One region of the Syntrophothermus lipocalidus DSM 12680 genome, then DNA from elsewhere that is predicted to be linked to it. Evidence: a T-box and tRNA genes for the amino acid it is inferred to sense, from the RefSeq annotation. Region 1 holds a T-box; the other holds one or more tRNA genes.
The links. A T-box is a leader RNA that pairs with one kind of tRNA and senses whether it is charged. The one in region 1 lies ahead of glyQ (glycine--tRNA ligase subunit alpha), so its partner is inferred to be a tRNA-Gly.
Positions count from the first base shown of each region.

Region 2: it encodes a tRNA-Gly, which carries the amino acid that the T-box ahead of glyQ (glycine--tRNA ligase subunit alpha) is inferred to sense. The anticodon was not compared.

Region 1 is NC_014220.1:1,693,774-1,702,167, forward strand. It holds gene ppdK (pyruvate, phosphate dikinase) at 1-591, opposite strand, end outside; gene SLIP_RS08080 (pyruvate, water dikinase regulatory protein) at 584-1,405, opposite strand; gene ccpN (transcriptional regulator CcpN) at 1,408-2,058, opposite strand; gene glyS (glycine--tRNA ligase subunit beta) at 2,163-4,229, opposite strand; gene glyQ (glycine--tRNA ligase subunit alpha) at 4,232-5,134, opposite strand; T-box leader at 5,199-5,398, opposite strand; gene SLIP_RS08105 (hypothetical protein) at 5,502-6,506, opposite strand; gene SLIP_RS08110 (hypothetical protein) at 6,598-7,116, opposite strand; gene deoC (deoxyribose-phosphate aldolase) at 7,204-7,875, opposite strand; gene era (GTPase Era) at 7,887-8,394, opposite strand, start outside.
Region 2 is NC_014220.1:2,044,484-2,052,877, reverse strand. It holds gene SLIP_RS09945 (dynamin family protein) at 1-1,634, shown strand, start outside; tRNA gene SLIP_RS09940 (tRNA-Gly) at 1,838-1,911, shown strand; tRNA gene SLIP_RS09935 (tRNA-Arg) at 1,921-1,997, shown strand; tRNA gene SLIP_RS09930 (tRNA-His) at 2,079-2,155, shown strand; gene SLIP_RS09925 (hypothetical protein) at 2,781-3,044, shown strand; gene SLIP_RS09920 (PIN domain-containing protein) at 3,034-3,441, shown strand; gene SLIP_RS13180 (transposase) at 3,677-3,910, shown strand; gene SLIP_RS09915 (transposase) at 4,011-4,451, shown strand; gene SLIP_RS13145 (transposase) at 4,396-4,737, shown strand; gene SLIP_RS09910 (HD-GYP domain-containing protein) at 5,587-6,201, shown strand; gene SLIP_RS09905 (flagellar assembly protein A) at 6,988-8,394, shown strand, end outside.

The DNA.
Region 1 (8,394 bases):
AAACTCACGGCCGGCTTCTTTCAGAACCAAGCCCTTGTACTCGGTGATAATAGATCTTAATCCATCAGCAGGTATTTCGTAATCAAATATCAAGCCGTGTCTTTTCTTATACTTTTCCATTACCGCATCGAAGACCGCGTGATCAATATTCAAGACCACGTTAGAAAACATCTGAATGAAACGCCGATAGCAGTCCAAAGCAAACCGTTCATCTCCAGTAAGAGAAGCCAAACCCTCCACAGTAACGTCGTTTAGGCCCAGGTTAAGAATAGTATCCATCATCCCCGGCATGGACACAGGAGCACCCGATCGGACCGACACCAAGAGCGGGTTATCCCTGTCCCCAAACCTTTTACCGGTCTTTTCTTCGAGTGCCTGCAAAGCCTGCAATGCATCCTCCATCATGTTGGGGGGAAATTCTTTACCCAGTCGATAATACTCTTTGCATGCCTCTGTGGTTATAGTAAACCCCGGAGGAACGGGCAGGCCGATCCGCGTCATTTCTGCCAGGTTCGCCCCCTTACCACCTAGCAATGATTTCATATCTGCCTGGCCTTCTTCGAAAAGATACACGTACTTGGTTCTAGACATGACTCAACCTCCTGTAATATATTTCTAGTATCTTACTCGCCGTTTCTTCCACGGCCTTGTTGCTGACATCTATTATCGGACAACCCAGCTTACGCATTATCTGGTGAGCAAACTCGAGTTCGTGGGCAATCCTCTCCGGGCTAGCATAATTCGCATCTGACATTAAACCCAGAGCCTTCAGCCTTTCTCTACGAATGGCGCAAAGCAAGTCCGGTTGTATGGTAAGACCTATGAGCCGTCCTTTTTCGACGCTGTAGAGCTCTTCTGGAGGAGGCACTTCCGGTACAAGCGGCACGTTCGCTACCTTTATCCGCTTATGGGCTAGATACATAGAAAGAGGGGTCTTGGAAGTCCGCGAAACCCCAATAAGTACGATGTCCGCTAAAGGTATTCCCCGTGCATCCTTGCCATCATCATACCTGACCGCAAATTCGATGGCTTCAACCCTACGAAAGTATATCTCGTCTACCTTGCGTAAGAGTCCGGGTTCCCGTTTTGGTTCCACGTTACTGGCTAGCTGCAAGGTCTCCACCATCGGACCAAGCAGGTCTACGGTCAGAACAGAGGCTTCTTGGGCCTTAGTCTTCAAAAAACGCGCTAACTCTTCAATCACCAGGGTGTAAGCTATAATCGCTCGCTCCTCGGCTGCTTGGTTAATTATTTCGACAATGCTTTCTTCGTCGGTAACATAAGGTATCCTCTTTATTTCTATCTTGCCGGAGTTAAACTGGCTGGCAGCTGCCCTAACCACCATCTCTGCTGTTTCCCCGATGGAGTCCGATACTATGTACACCCCGGGCATGCGATGACTCAAATCTACCCCTCCTTTTTCTGGTTGGCCAAGTCGAGTAACAAGCGGGCTATGTTGGTCTTGGTTATCCTTCCTACCACCTCGAGCTTTTCGTCTCCGTTTTCGTCAATGTATTTCTTAACTACCGGCAGGCTATCGATTTCATGTTCTACAATCTTCTTCACCGCTTCGATAACCGTCTCGTCAGGAGTCGTTACGATTATATTCGGCATCCTGGTCATTATTACACTGACCGGCACCTTGTATATATCGATATGGCCAAGAGTCGTTTTCAAGAAATCTTTCCTCGAAACTACCCCCGCCAGATAACCGTCGCGGTCGGTAACGTAAATAGTACCTGCATCCTCGGTGAAAAGCGTTACAATAGCATCGTATATGCTGGAAGTATCCTTAACCACTACCGGCATCGATTTCACGTCTTTAACCCGATATTGGCAAAGGATTTTTCTGATAGCTCCCTGGGCTCCCTCGGACTTGATGGTGTACCCAACCCGTGGTTTGGCCTCCAGATATCCAGACATGGTAAGAACAGCCAAGTCTGGTCGGAGAGCGGCTCGGGTAACATCCAGTATTTCGGCGATTCTCTCGCCTGTGATAGGCTGGTGCTTACGCACGATGTCCAGTATTTTACCTTGCCTTTCAGTGAGCTCGATCATACCCCACCCACCAATTATGCTATACTTTTTTGAAGCAAAACATCAAATCATATACACTATTGATTATAAAGAATCGCTTTTCCCTTCGTCAAAGGAAAAAAGTCTTATACCAACCGGCTGAAATCTCCTAAATTCAAGAACAAATCGCTGATACGACGCAAAAGGCTCAACCGGTTCCTTCTCAGGTTCGGGTCCTCGGCCATGATCATTACCGCATCGAACAACTCGTCAACCCCCGCCCTCCCTTTCGACAGTGTTATGAGGTACTCGCCATACTCCCCTCTTTCCTTTAATTCGTTCAGCAGCGGTTCTGTCTGCGCCAGCCACTGATAAACCCGTCTTTCCGCCTCGGTTTCCAGCAATACTTCATCTACGTCTCGGTTATCCCATTTTTTGGCTAAATTGTAACAGCGATTGAAAACCACCATCCCGTCCTCAAAGTACTCGCTCTGCTTGAACTCCTGCAAGGCCTCAGCCCTTTTTCTGACCTCCAGCACGTCGCCTTGAGGTACTGCCAGGACTGCATCCAGTACATCATACGAGATGCCGCTGTCTGACAATATTCCCCTTAGTCTCTGCAGAACAAAGTCTAGAACCTCTCCAACAGTTTCTTCACAGCTAAGGTCAGGTTTTATAGGCGCAAATCCCTGATATACGAATCTTATGGCCTTTTCAAGGTCCAACCTTAATCCCCTCTTGAGGATTATGTTAACCAACCCCAAGGCTTGTCTCCGTAAAGCATAAGGGTCCTGAGAACCGCTGGGCTTGATGTTTATGCAGAAACACCCGACTAGGTTGTCCAGTTTTTCTGCCAGGCTAACCGCAATCCCGGCCGGGGTCTCGGGCAACCTATCGCCGGCAAAACGTGGAAGGTAGTGTTCTAAAATGGCCTCTGCCACCTCCGGGTCTTCCCCGCTGGCAAGGGCATAGTACCGTCCCATAATCCCTTGTAGTTCCGGAAACTCGTACACCATGTTGGTTTCGAGGTCAGCCTTACACAGGTAAGCCGCCCTGCGAATTGTGGTTTCCCGCCCTAAGCCGGTTTCCTTCCCGATGAATACCGCGATATCCTGCAGCCTCTCTACCTTCGACCAAACCGTACCCAGCCTGGCTTGGTACACCACGTTCTTAAGAAGCTCTACTTTACTCGCCAGTGGCTGTTTAGTGTCTTCCCTGTAAAAGAAGAGAGCATCTTCCAGACGGGCCCTCAAAACCCTTTCATTACCTGCTTTAACCTCCTCCAGGTTGTACTCGTCGCCGTTTCTAACTCCGATAAACCCGGGGAGGAGCTTGCCGTCATCGGAAAACACCGGGAAGTAGCGCTGGTGTTCGATCATCGTGGTGGTCAAAACCTCTGTCGGCAACACCAGGTATTCCGGCGAAAACTTCCCGTAGAACGCGGTCGGGTACTCCAGAAGAAAATTAACCTCTTCCAGTAGTTCCTCGTCGTTATAAGGATAACCTCCCGCCTGCTCGGCCGTGTTCAATATCTGTTCCCATATCATTTGCCGCCTGCGTTCGTGATCGACGACGACAAACGCTTTCTCCATTAATTCGAAGTAATTGGCTGCTTCGTTGACCGTAATTGGCCGCTCAGACAAAAACCTGTGTCCAAAGGTAACATTGCTGGCTTCCACGTTTTCTATCTGAACCGGTATGACCTCGTTACCCAACAAAGCCAACATCCATCGGATGGGACGGGCGAACCTGAACTCGGAGTAGGCCCAGCGCATTGCCTTAGGGAAGCCGAGATCAACCACGATTTCCCGCAAAACCCCTGGCAAGACTTCTACGGTTTTCTTCCCGGACTCCTTTTTTACCGCGAAGACGTAATCTACTCCGGACATTTCCCGCACCTCGAGAGATTCGACCGTCACTCCCTGAGCTCGGGCAAAACCCAGAGCCGCCGAGGTAGGCCGCCCCTCTGCATCGAAAGCCTGCTCTCGTTTTGGGCCTCTGACCTCCTTCAGCCAGCCTGCCTGGTTCTCAGCCAGGTCATAAACGTAAAGTACCAGTCGCCGTGGTGTTCCCATAGTTCTCAGGCTACCGAAACTGAGATTGGCTCCTGACAGTTTTTCTCTGGCCAGGGCTTCCATGTCCCGGATAGCATTTGGCATATAGGCTGCCGGTATTTCCTCAGTGCCTATTTCAAAAACCAGATCTCTGGTCATACCTAGCCCTCCTTTAACGTCTTCTTCCTGAGTTCAAGATCTTTCAGTAAAGGATACCCTAATTTTTCCCGCTGCCGTAAATAAGCCAGAGCCACGCTGCGGGCCATATTTCTGACCCGAGCAATGTAGCTGGTGCGTTCAGTTACGCTTATGGCTCCTCTCGCATCTAACAGGTTAAAGAGGTGCGAACACTTCAAAACGTAGTCATAGGCGGGCTGTACCAATTCCTTCTCCAGTACCCGTTTAGCCTCTTTCTCGCAGAGATCGAACATTGTCACCAAGGTTTCGATGTCCGCTACCTGGAAGTTGTAATAAGAATAGTCGACCTCACTCTGGTGGTGAACATCCCCGTAGGTAATGCCGTCTACCCACTCGATGTCAAACACGCTCTCCTTGTTCTGGATGTACATAGCAATCCTTTCTATGCCGTAGGTAATTTCAGCGCAAACCGGGTAGCAGTCAATGCCCCCGCACTGCTGGAAGTACGTAAACTGGGTGATTTCCATCCCATCGAGCCATATCTCCCACCCTAAGCCCCAGGCTCCAAGGGTAGGGGATTCCCAGTTATCTTCCACCAGCCTGATGTCATGTTTGCGCGGATCAATCCCAAGAGTACGAAGACTGTCCAAATACAGGTCAATAACATTGTCGGGAGACGGCTTCAATATCACCTGATACTGGTAATAGTGTTGAAGCCGGTTGGGGTTCTCGCCGTACCGACCGTCAGTCGGCCTGCGCGAAGGCTCTACGTAAGCCACATTCCAAGGTTCAGGCCCAAGAGCGCGCAAAAAGGTAGCCGGGTTCATCGTCCCCGCCCCCTTTTCCACGTCATATGGTTGCTGAATGATGCAGCCTTGGCTACCCCAAAATGTTTCCAGAGCTAAGATTATCTCCTGAAAAGTCACCTTCAATCCTCCTATCTATATGCGATTTGATGCGACTAGACCTAAAACTAAAGCCCGTCCCCTACACAGGGACGGGCTTTTCCCGCGGTTCCACCCTGATTGGCCTCAACAGGCCCTCTCGTGATAATGCAGGCTTTACTCGCCAACGGCTTTCCTCCTGCGGCTCCAAAGCGCCCTTCAGGAAGTCCCCTGACCGGATTCCCACCACCACCGGTTCTCTGTCCAGAGGGCATCTTCCTTACTCCTCTTTATCATCGCCATATATCGATTTGTCGCTTTTAAGTTTAACAACCGCCAGACCTCTTGTCAATCAACTATACCCCTCCCGCTTGTACAGTAGGAGTGGCTCAAATAACTTGGTCACCTATCAACCTTCGCCAAACCGTCTGAGTCCAGGTTGCCAAAAACCATCCACAACAGCGTCAACGACGTTTACCGGCTCGTTCACCACCATTACTGGTTTACCCGTGTGCTGCTGTAATCTTTCGGCATAGGACAAGGCGTTTGTCGGGTCAAGGCGGCTGTAATTAAGAGCAATATAAACCCTTCTTACATCTCTCAAACCGAGCGACCTAAGTTTGCCCGAGAACTCTTCGGCGGATTCCCCGTTCACGTAACAAAATACCGTCCCGTTTAGTTTGCTCATTCCCGGCGACGTTACAGGCCGAGAGAATTCTACTCCGCATCGTTTCCCTTCCCTGACAAGCTGCAGGTAGGCCCTTGCCGCGAGCACTCCTAAGCACGAAGGCGATTTTACTACTGCCCAGCGGGGCACCGCTATTATGGCGCTGGGAGCCCTTGTTTGAACCAGTAACCGTTTAAGCTTCTCAACCCTTATTCCATCCTTCATGTATGAATGAGCAGCATAACCGTTGACTACCGGGACCAGGATAATATCGGGACAAGTACCGATCGTAGAAAGATGGTGCCCCCCGTCGAATACCACCACCCGCAAGCAGGTACGTCTTAGCTGTTTTAAGCTTTCCCATCCTTCCGATGTCGTGTGCCATTTGTCCATTTTAGAACACTCGACTAGCACTTGAACCCGGCGTTGTACCACCCCGTTGACCAAAGTCAGGCTATCGGCCCTGGCTTCCGGCGTTATGGCCGCGACTGTCAGGCCAGGCCGTGGTATGCCGGGCTTGGACACGTCTTCCCAGCCTAGGATGCTAAGCTGACCGTTTTTTAACAGCCCGGTCACCTGAGCCGGCACGACCTCTTCTCTCAAGCCCGGATTGAATACGATTTGTAGCCGTGCATGACTGGCTACTACCCGCCCATAGCACCCCAGTATGTTATAATACGCCTTGTTCTTCACCCACGACCAGTCGGTGTTTATGGCTAAGTACGCGTACCCCGCGACCAGTATCATCCACAAAAGAACCTTTTTCCCACAGCTTCGCCTCCTCTTACAGCCCTTCTATAACACACCTGTCCCGCGCAGGATTGGGCCAACTGATTTCCTACAGCCCCGTCTTCTCCCACTTCCGCCTCTCCGCCTCCACCAGCTCCTGCCCTTTTTCTCCTAGAGCGGATCGGTCCAACGCCAGCTCCTGTCTTCTCCCCCAATCCCTCGCAAAATAGGCCGCGTCAATCTCCTTCTCGTTGGCCCACATTTCCTCGGTCCAGGTAAGCAACCGGTTTGCAACCCCGATGTAATCCCCCAACCTTGAACGCAATCCTGGCTCTAGTATCTTCCCCTTGTATTGCTTTACCCGCTTCAAGGCCTGGTCAGCAGCATCCAGGTCTTCCTGCCGTTGGGGATAGACCTTCGACTTCAGGTACAGGTACTGCGCCGCCCACGGCAGGCGTTCCATTTCTGCGGGGGTCTTTGCTTTCTGTTCAAACCTTTGAAGGGCCGCAATATAGTCGCCCCTAGCTTTCCTTACCTCGGCTCTAGCATGAAGCTCCCACCCCAAACCGATCAACAAAACAACCATCATAGCCAAGAAAGTCAAGGCCACTGCCCTTCGCATGGCCACATCGCCAACCCCTTTCCCGCTAAGATGGCTGTATTATTCCCCAAGTTATGCTCCCAAAATTCAGTTCCAGATATTCGTGATCTGAAGTTATATCTCCATCAATTCCGATATTATGGAACGGGCATGACTAGTTCCGATACGATCTGCCCCCAGTTCAATCAGTCCCAGAGCCTGTTGGTAACTCTCTATCCCCCCCGAGGCCTTTATTTTTAAAGAAGGCGGTGCAGAACTGCGGATATAGATAATATCATCGCCTGCAACTCCTCTGGGCCCGAATCCCGTACAGGTTTTGACGAAATCAGCCCCGCCAGCGGCCACCAATCTAGTAGCAAGTCGTATCTCCTCAGGATTAAGGTACCCGGTTTCGATTATTATCTTGAGTATGCCACCCCTATCGTGTACCAACCGGGCCAAGCCCTGCACTTCTTCTTCAACCGCCCGGTAATTGCCATCTTTAAATAAACCTATATTCATTACCGCATCGAGCTCAGTAGCTCCTGCTTCCATTGCCGTTTCAGCTTCTTTTACCTTAATCACCGTCGCATTCGCCCCTAAAGGGAATCCCACGACCGTGCACAGTTTTACCTCTTCAGCTTCCAAACAGCGAGCTGCCAGCTCTAGCCGTCCGGGATTGACACAAACCGCAAAAAACCGGTAGCGCGCAGCTTCTTCGCACAACCTCCTTATCTCTTCGGCCGTAGCGTCCGGCCTGAGCAGCGTCGAATCGATATAACGGCTCATCTCACTACGGGTCAGCACTTTATCTCCCCTCACTTATACCCAAAACCCCGCAGGTAGGCGTCTGCGTTTCTCCAGCCTTTTCTAACCTTAACCCAGAGGTCAAGATATACATTGACCCCCAGTAAACTTTCGATATCCAGGCGGGCAGCTTCCCCAATCTTCTTCAGCATAGACCCGGATTTCCCTATCACGATGGCCTTTTGCGAATCCCTTTCGGTAAACACGACCGCTCTTACGTAAACGGTGTTACCCTTGCGTTCCTTCATCTCCTCCACTTCGACTGCCAGCGAGTGCGGCACTTCTTCCCGGGTGAAATACAAAGCCTTTTCCCGGATAAGCTCAGCTACTATGAACCGCTCCGGCTGGTCAGTAACTTGGTCCGGAGGGTAGTAGTAGGGTCCAACCGGAAGATAATCGAGTATTTTTCTGATAAGGGCATGCACATTGGTCCCCATGATAGCTGAAATAGGCCATGTCTCCGCAAAGCGGAATCTTGAATGAAAAGACCCTATACACCTCGATACCTCATCTTGGTCG
Region 2 (8,394 bases), 350 kb from region 1:
AAATGAAGAAAGACTACTTCAACCTGGCCATCCTCGGACAACAGAAACGGGGCAAGTCTACTCTCGTCAACGCGATTTTGGGGCAGCCGGTGCTGCCGATGGCAGTGACCCCCGCCACTTCGGTCATAACGGTTGTCGAGTACGGGGCTGAACCGACAGTCACAATTATCCACGAAAACGGCCTGCGCCGGGAAGTGACGGTAGGGGAGCTGGCAGATTACATCACCGAAGAGAGAAATCCCAACAACGAAAAGCAGGTAGCGATAGCCCACATAACCTTTCCCTCACGGCTTCTCGGCCGGGGTATCCGGCTGGTCGATACCCCCGGCGTAGGTTCCATTTTTGAACATAACACCCAGACGGCTTACGGATACCTGCCCCATATCGATGCTGCCTTATTTGTCTTCTCGGTCGATACACCGGTAGCAGTCGAGGAGATCAGGTACCTGCGCGATGTTCGCGAGCAGGTTCCTATGATCTACTTTGTTCTAAACAAGGCTGACTTCTATGCTGACCATGACGTGAAGCGGCTCGTGGATTTTACCCGCGTTGCGTTGGAAAAGGAGCTTGGGCAGTCGGTCGACGTGTATCCTTTATCTGCTCTTATGGCCTTGGAGGCGCAGGTAGCCCAAGACCCGCAGAAACTGGAGGAAAGCGGTTTTGCGGTGCTCGAAGAAGCCGTACTGGGTTACTTTTATACGCACCGGGACCGATTGCTGGAGGTGGCATTGCGGAACAAACTGGGCAATCTCCTGTTGCAGGTGTCGACCTCGCTTCGGGTGGAACGGCAGGCCCTCGAATTGCCGGTAGAAGAACTGCGGGCAAAGATAGCCAGCTATACCGAGTTTTTGGGAATAGTCGACAGGGAAACTCGGGATGTGGCCGTGCTCCTAGACGGCGAGGTGGAGAGAATACTTGAGGATCTGGATAAAAAATTTGGAAAAGACAGGTCGTCGTTAGAAAAGACCTTGGCTTTGATGTTGGAGAACTGGTACCAGCAGAATCAGGGTTTAAAGACCAGGTTTTTTATTAAAGCTATCGAACAAGAAGCCCTGACCAATCTCACCTCGGTTTTTGAAAGATGGAGGCAGGAAACGGATAAAGAGGTGGCGCGGGAATTCGAAGAGGCCCAGAACCGCTTCCTGTCCAGGCTGGACGACATTATATCGCGAATTTTGGGCAAGGCCTGCGAGGTTTTCGGTATCGATTACACGGGGGAGAGGTTCAGAGTAGACGTCACGGGGAAGTCAGAGTTCTACTATAAGGTGGGCCTGGACCCGCTGATGCTTGAGATCTCGCCCAGGGCGTTCTCGGGGTTGCTCCCCCGCCGGCTCCTTAACCGGATAATCTGGCAAGGAATGGCCAAGGACATTCCCCAGGACGTAGACCGGAATTACGGCCGCATCCGGTATGATTTCTTGAACCGCCTGCGACAGTCGGCTTTGGCCTTGAAGTCGCTTCTGAAGGAGGAGACTGAGCGGGCCAAACAGGCGGTAAACGCCAGTATAGAACAGGCCATGGAAATCAAGGGTAAAGGAGAGCAGGATGCCGTGGAACGCAAAGCGGAAATCGAGAAACACATAGAAAAGATGCACGCTTGTCTTGCTGAATTGAAGGGGGCGGCCAACAATTAGAAATAAGGGTAAATTTTGACTCAAGAGTTCGCTGCCGATTTCGCTAATTAGCCATACCGGAACGGGTATACGTGTGACTGTTTTCTTTCATGGGGACATTTTCACTGAACTATTACAAGGTGACAATATCACAGAACGATAACAATGAACTAGTACAAACCGTTGCAAAACCAGGATAAAGACAGTATAATAAGAAAGCGCAAGCGGGTGTAGCTCAATGGTAGAGCCCCAGCCTTCCAAGCTGGTTGCGTGGGTTCGATTCCCATCACCCGCTCCATGCGTTATGGTCCCTGTAGCTCAGCAGGATAGAGCAACGGACTTCTAATCCGTAGGTCGGGGGTTCGAATCCCTCCAGGGACGCCATCGCGAATTACAGGCGGTGCAACGCGCGTTCGTTGGGTAGAGTTAAGGAAAATTCCAATCACATTGACAGAGGATCGCGTGGTGGGCGTAGCTCAGTCGGCTAGAGCACCAGATTGTGGCTCTGGGGGTCGTGGGTTCGAGTCCCATCGCCCACCCCAAGTTTCTTTCTGAAAAGCCTTGATAATTTGGCATTTGAGGCAATTTGTAAAATAATGGAGGGCGGAACCTCTTCCTTTCAGGAATGCCGACATATAAAGTATTCTTTCTAGGGTTGTAATCAAAGTGTTAAACAGGAAGAAGTAATAACGCTAGGCTAATAGCTTAGCTTTTTTTGTTTAACATATTCTCGACGGGTACTGCTGGCCGGCTATCCCCCAGAAAAAGGGGGTCTTAGGATGGTATAAAGACCTGCCGTGGCTGAATTCAAGATCAGAGAGGAAGAAGCTGAATTCTGGGATGCCCACAGCTTGCGCGATCACTGGAACTAGATGGGGCCCGTTCAGGTGGAGGTAGATCCATAACTGACCGATATGGTTGCCAAACGGCGCAAGACTAAACGGATTACGCTCCGGCTCCGGGATTGCTAGCTGGAGGCCGTCAAGAGAATAGCCGAAAAGAAAGACATACCTACCAGACCCTGATACGCTTCCGGGTGGCTGAAGCCATCAGGCCGGAGGAAGAGAAAGAAACTTAATGTATCCCATTCCGAATCAGAGGCCTTCCTGTTTGGAAATTCACCTCTGCCTGCAGTCGTAGTATAATGTAACTACGGAGGTGACTACAATGGAATTTGTAAGCGTCAGGGACTTCAAAGCCCGCACCAGTGAGTTTATGCGCAAGAAAGAGGCCGTAATGGTTTTCCGAGGAAGCAAACCGGCGGGAATATTTATCCCTTGGGAGGATATAAGCCTTGAAGACGAGGTTCGGCGAGCAGCCCTGAAGGCTTTAGCGGAAAGGATTGCCGGAGAGCGGGAGAAAAAAGGGATAACAGAGAAAGAGGTGCTGGAGGACTTTGCGGCTTTCAGGAAAGATCGCCGTGGACGCTAACGTAATCCTTTCGGCGCTGATAGGCGGAAAGGCGATCAGGGTATTCATTGAGGCTAAAGAGTTAAAATTCGTCACGACTGACAGAGCGGTTGGCGAAGTAAGAGAATATATCCCGGTCCTGGCTAAAAGGAAGAGTTTGAGCAGAAACGTCATGGAAGCGGTGTTTTCTCTGTTGGAGCTGGAAGTTGTGGAGAAAGAGGCTTATCTGCAGCACGTCCCGACGGCCTTGGAACTGATCGGAAGGCGAGATCCTGATGATGCGGACCTTGTAGCCTTGGCCCTCGCTCTGAACTGCCCGGTGTGGACGAACGATAATGACTTGGTCGAGTTAAAGGAAATAAAAACCTTAACCACAGCGGAAATCTTGTGTTTGGTCGATAGTTGGGAAAATGGTTGAGTTTCACAAGCGCTAAGTACGGACTCCTGCGTTGTCTTTGTCAACGGACCTGTTGCCAAACTCACCGAAGTGAAGGATTTTTGCGGTTAATGTAGAATATTACACCATAAAAAGCAGAACATGGAGTGGTTCGCCTTGATGGGTCGTCGCGTATCCCAAGCCCAAGCTGTTTTACTACACGTCACTTGAAGAACGCATCCCCCAGGACCACCTTCCCCGGAAGATTTCCAGCGTCATCGACTTTTCTTTCATCTACGATTACGTCCGTTGCTGCTACAGTCACACCGGTTCTCCCTCTGTAGACCCGGTTGTTATTTTCAAGATGGCTTTGCTCGGATATCTGTATGGGATACCATCCTATCTAAGGCCCGGGTTCGCTTCGGAAGAGAGGTCTATGAGCAGTTCTTTCGCCACGTTGTCCAAGTATGTTAGGACCGAGGATTGGTACAAGGGGAAAAGGTATTCATAGACGCTACCATCATTCAAGCCAATGCTTCCCTTGATTCCTTAGTAGAAAGAGGAGTCTGTCACCAACTGCAAACGACACCGGAGGAATACCTTGAGCAGGTTTGGGGCGGACCAGCAAGAGATGGACGAGCCGCACCGACCCCGACGCATCGCTGGTTACCAGAAAGGGCTGGTTGAAGCCGATTCTGGCTCACAAGGTGCATATAGCTGTGGACGGAGGAAAAGCCCGAATTGTCACCGCCGTGGAAACGACGCCCGGAGGAGTAGCAGAGAGTCAGGTTCTGGCCACTCTTTTGAGCAAACACATCTTTGTCACCCATTGCAGGCCGGAAGAAGCAGTAGCCGACAGGGCTTACGGGACAAAAAATCTCAGGCGAGAAAGGATTAAAGCCGGTTTCAGATATGACAGTGAACGCGATATCTATATCTGTCCCCAAGGGAAAACGCTTTACCAGACAAAGGAACAAGCTGACGGCTCGGTAGTGTATAAGGTACACCGTCTGGCGTGCAAAGGGTGTCCCCACCACGGTACACTATTGTAAGGCTAAACGACCCGCGATAAAGAGGTACACGGACGAAGAACTTCTTTTCCGGGCAGAGAGCCACTTAAAGACGGAACGTGCAAGAACAAGCCTCAGGCAGCGCACATACTGGCCCGAGACCGTGTTCGCGGAGATGAAGGGTCCGCGAGGACTGCGCCGTGCAACCCTACGTGGTACGACGAAGGTACACACTCAGGTCCTGTTAGCCTTAGCGGTGCACAACATCAGGCAACTGGTCAAGGGAACAGGAAGAAAGAGAAAAAACTTGCGCAGGTTCACAGTTTAGTAGCCAACGTATTTGCGTCATTGTGGACTAACCCGTTCCCAATCCTCTTGCCTTAGCTAGTCGATAACGAAGCTGGCAAGAGGTCCGTTATCAGAAACAAGAATCATAAAACCCGCGTAAACCGTTCGGGACATTACGGCTGCGCTCCTGTTATTGGCCTAAGGCATCCTACAGTGTCTTGACGCCATCCTATGTATATGTTCTCTTGACAAATATCGGCAGAATGTATCAATATATACTGTGAAAAAGGGAAAGAAGTCCTAGTTGTACTTGGCATCAATCAGAACAAACGTTTTAAAAGAAGGTATCTTAAAGTCATAAGACCGGAAGCTGGAACAAGTATGTAGATTAATTGCGGAAAGACTTCTGATGTCATTCCGGCAGTGAAAGCGATGATTCGAATCTGAAGCCGGAATATGCAGGGATAAATTGGCAGTCCGGGCACAAAAAAGAAGTTTAGTGTGAGATTTCGATTCTGGAATCGTCGTTTCATGGTAATGACTAAGTTCGAATCAGACGGTTCAGTATTAGACGTATTTGTAAGCAAGGGATGGAAGAAATAAAAAAACAGGGAAAGGATAAATTGGCATGATATTTGCAGCCAACCAACCAACCAACCAACGGCTTCATAAAACGTGTATTCGATCTGTCAGTTTGCGCAGTAATAGCATGTTATGCTGCGTGTTTTTTACATGATCACGATAACGACAATAATCTAAGAGTTGGTACAGGCCCGGTCAGGGATATCGTCGATCTCTGCCCGGGTCTTGCTTTATGTAAACTAACACAAGTGTTGCGTTTTGACCGGCCTCAACATTCCACCCGAGAGATGAAGGGAATGATGGCTCTATGTCACATGTGAGGATATCTGGCGGGATTTTGGCCAGATTCCTGGTTGGGATTCGCAAGTGCCAGAACATACTTTGGCAGTATGACCCGGGCACTTACTTGCACTGTCAGAAAGTAGCTCAAATCGCATTCTTGCTGGGACGTTTGGTGGGACTTGACTCAGTGTCTAATCAGTACATTTATTTGGGAGCTCTGGTACATAACCTGGGCAAAATCACCATACCCAAGACTACCTTACACAAGAAGACGGCGTTGACTTCGGCGGAACTGGCCATCGTGCGGGAGCATCCACGTTGTGGCAGGGAAATTGCTCTCTGTATTATGAAAAACATATCAGATACTGAAAAACAGACGGTTTTGGATGCTATCGAGTACCACCACGAACGTCCGGACGGGAAAGGATATCTTTATGGTATTTCTGGTTCTGAGATTCCCTTGGCTGCAAAGATTGTTGTTGTAGCCGACGCGTTGGATGCCATGGTCAGTTATCGTCCTTATCGTTCTCGACCGAGCGGTCTGAGACAGGCGTTGAAGGAGTTGCAGGAGAACTCTGGCTCTCAGTCTGACGCGCAGATGGTTGAGAGGCTGGTGAAATTTCTCGCTGGAAGGTATTGATAAGTTTTGTCGTCAACATGGTCAAGGGCACCGATGAACATGCGGCAGCCGGGGAAGCACTATCAGCTGCCGTAGAAGAAGTAGGTTCACTGGCCGAATAGCTGGGCGACATTGCCCAAAAGCTCTAGTGGTTCGGATTCGAAATCTTGGAAGGAAAGTTGCTCAAAATCCGAAAACTCTTGTATACCCTAGAGAGAACAAACCCGTGGAGATCACTTAATTAATTCCCTCGTCCATAATACGGTCCGTGGACGGGTAATTGTTTTTTGGAACACATTCCGTGTTAAAGTTCTTTGGAAGCTAACGGTGTGAATATCAGACAGGAACATCTGACGCAGCGGACCGATGGTGACACTCCGATCAAGGTGAGCAAGGAAACGTTGGCTCAGAAAAACTTGTTTGTCAAGTATTGAGACGCTCGAAAATATGCCTGTGCTTCGAGGTCGTACTACAATCCTGACCCAGGGTTTTGGAAAGCATAAAATCGGCATAAACCGTTCTGGTGATTGCGGTTGAGCTATCGTTCAGGCCTACGTTAACCTGCAGTGTCTTGACACTGCTTGATTCGCTAATTTTGGCTCTTAAGTCAAAGAGGATTTGATGGAATTAATTATTGATTACGGGTGATAAAAAGCAGGGAAACATTGAACTACGTTGAGGATCTGCTCGAAAGAACATATACGGCGTATTTGGCAAGAAATTAGAGAGTCGTGGTCCGGAAAAAATGGCATTGCTTGCAGCGAGAATTCTTCTAGCGGCCTAATGACCAGCCTAGGAGGACGTGGGATGAGAAGAACGTATCGGTTTGAAGGGTCGAGCGTCAGCGAAGCCATCGCGAAGGCGGAAGAGACTCTGAAGGTTTCCCGAGAAAACATGAACATTGAGGTGGTCAAAAAAGACAGACGAGGGTTTTTGGGGCTTGGTCGCACTCGAGCCGTTATTAAGGTGACTTTAATTGACCCCAGGAGCGGCAGTGTGAGAGAAGATAAAGGCGATGGACAGCTAAACCGGTTGATACTTGAGGCGGCTGAAGAAGTAACCGAGGACCATGATGGCCTGGTAGGTGTCAAGGATGGATGCATAATCGTAATTCCACCAACAGGCAATGGGCGCTTTCCTGTTGTAGTTCCTTGCCCGGGGATGAGGCTCAAGGTAAATGGTATTAACTGTACCAAGCGAACAGTGGTGACTGACAGGGATAGTATCGAATGCGAAGTGGTGGCCACAGAGGAACAAAAGCTGTTCGAGGTTGAGGTCTCCAAGGACGGTTTTTGTGCCTACCTTACTGTCTATCCTCCAGTGAAGATAGTTAAGAGGCTTCGCGACTCCGAACCGGTCACTGAGCTCGAACTTGCTGTAGACGAGTTTGTGGAGCCTTTGCCTCCCTTGTCTGTGACTGAAGCGTTGGAGGCTCTGCGTGAAAAAGGGGTAGTATATGGTCTTGATGAGGAGAAGGTCGAGCAGGCAGTCCTCCGGCACAGTGGAATTCGCGTGGCAGTGGCTTTTGGCAAGCCGGCTGTACCTGGGAAGAACGGGTATCTGGACCTGGTGTTTAAGCGGCGTGTGAAAGCAGCCAGTGAGAGGAACAAAAAGATAAAAATTGATTTCCGAGAGCTGGCCGCCTTTGAGTTGGTAGAGGTGGGCGAGGTTATTGCCAGAATCATTGATCCAGTTCAAGGGCAGCCGGGGATGACGGTAACGGGAAAAGAGATACCCTGCGGGGTAGCCAAGCCGGTTCAGTTTAATGTTGGACAAGGAGTCAGGCAGGTCGATGATCGTTTGATTGCGACGATAAGCGGCAGGCCGAAGGTGACAGGAAGTTTGGTAGAAGTTTTGCCTCAGCTGGTAATTGAAGGTGATGTTGACCTCAGTACGGGTAACATCAAATTTTCAGGTGATGTCTTCATTCAGGGGGGCGTTGCACCTGGAATGACTGTCAGAGCTGAAGGCATGGTCATGATCTCAGGCATAGTAGAGAAAGCTTGCGTGATAGCTGGAGACGGAGTGATTAGCCTGAATTCAGTACTGAACTCGCGGGTACGGGCAGGGGGTGAATCAGCCGAGTTAGGCAAGGTGTTACCCCTTGCTAAGCAGATACTTCACGACCTGGAAATACTGAGCGACGCGGTGGAACAGGTAAACTTGAGACTCCAGTGGCGTGGAGAAGAACCGGTTCAGGCAGGAAGGATAGTC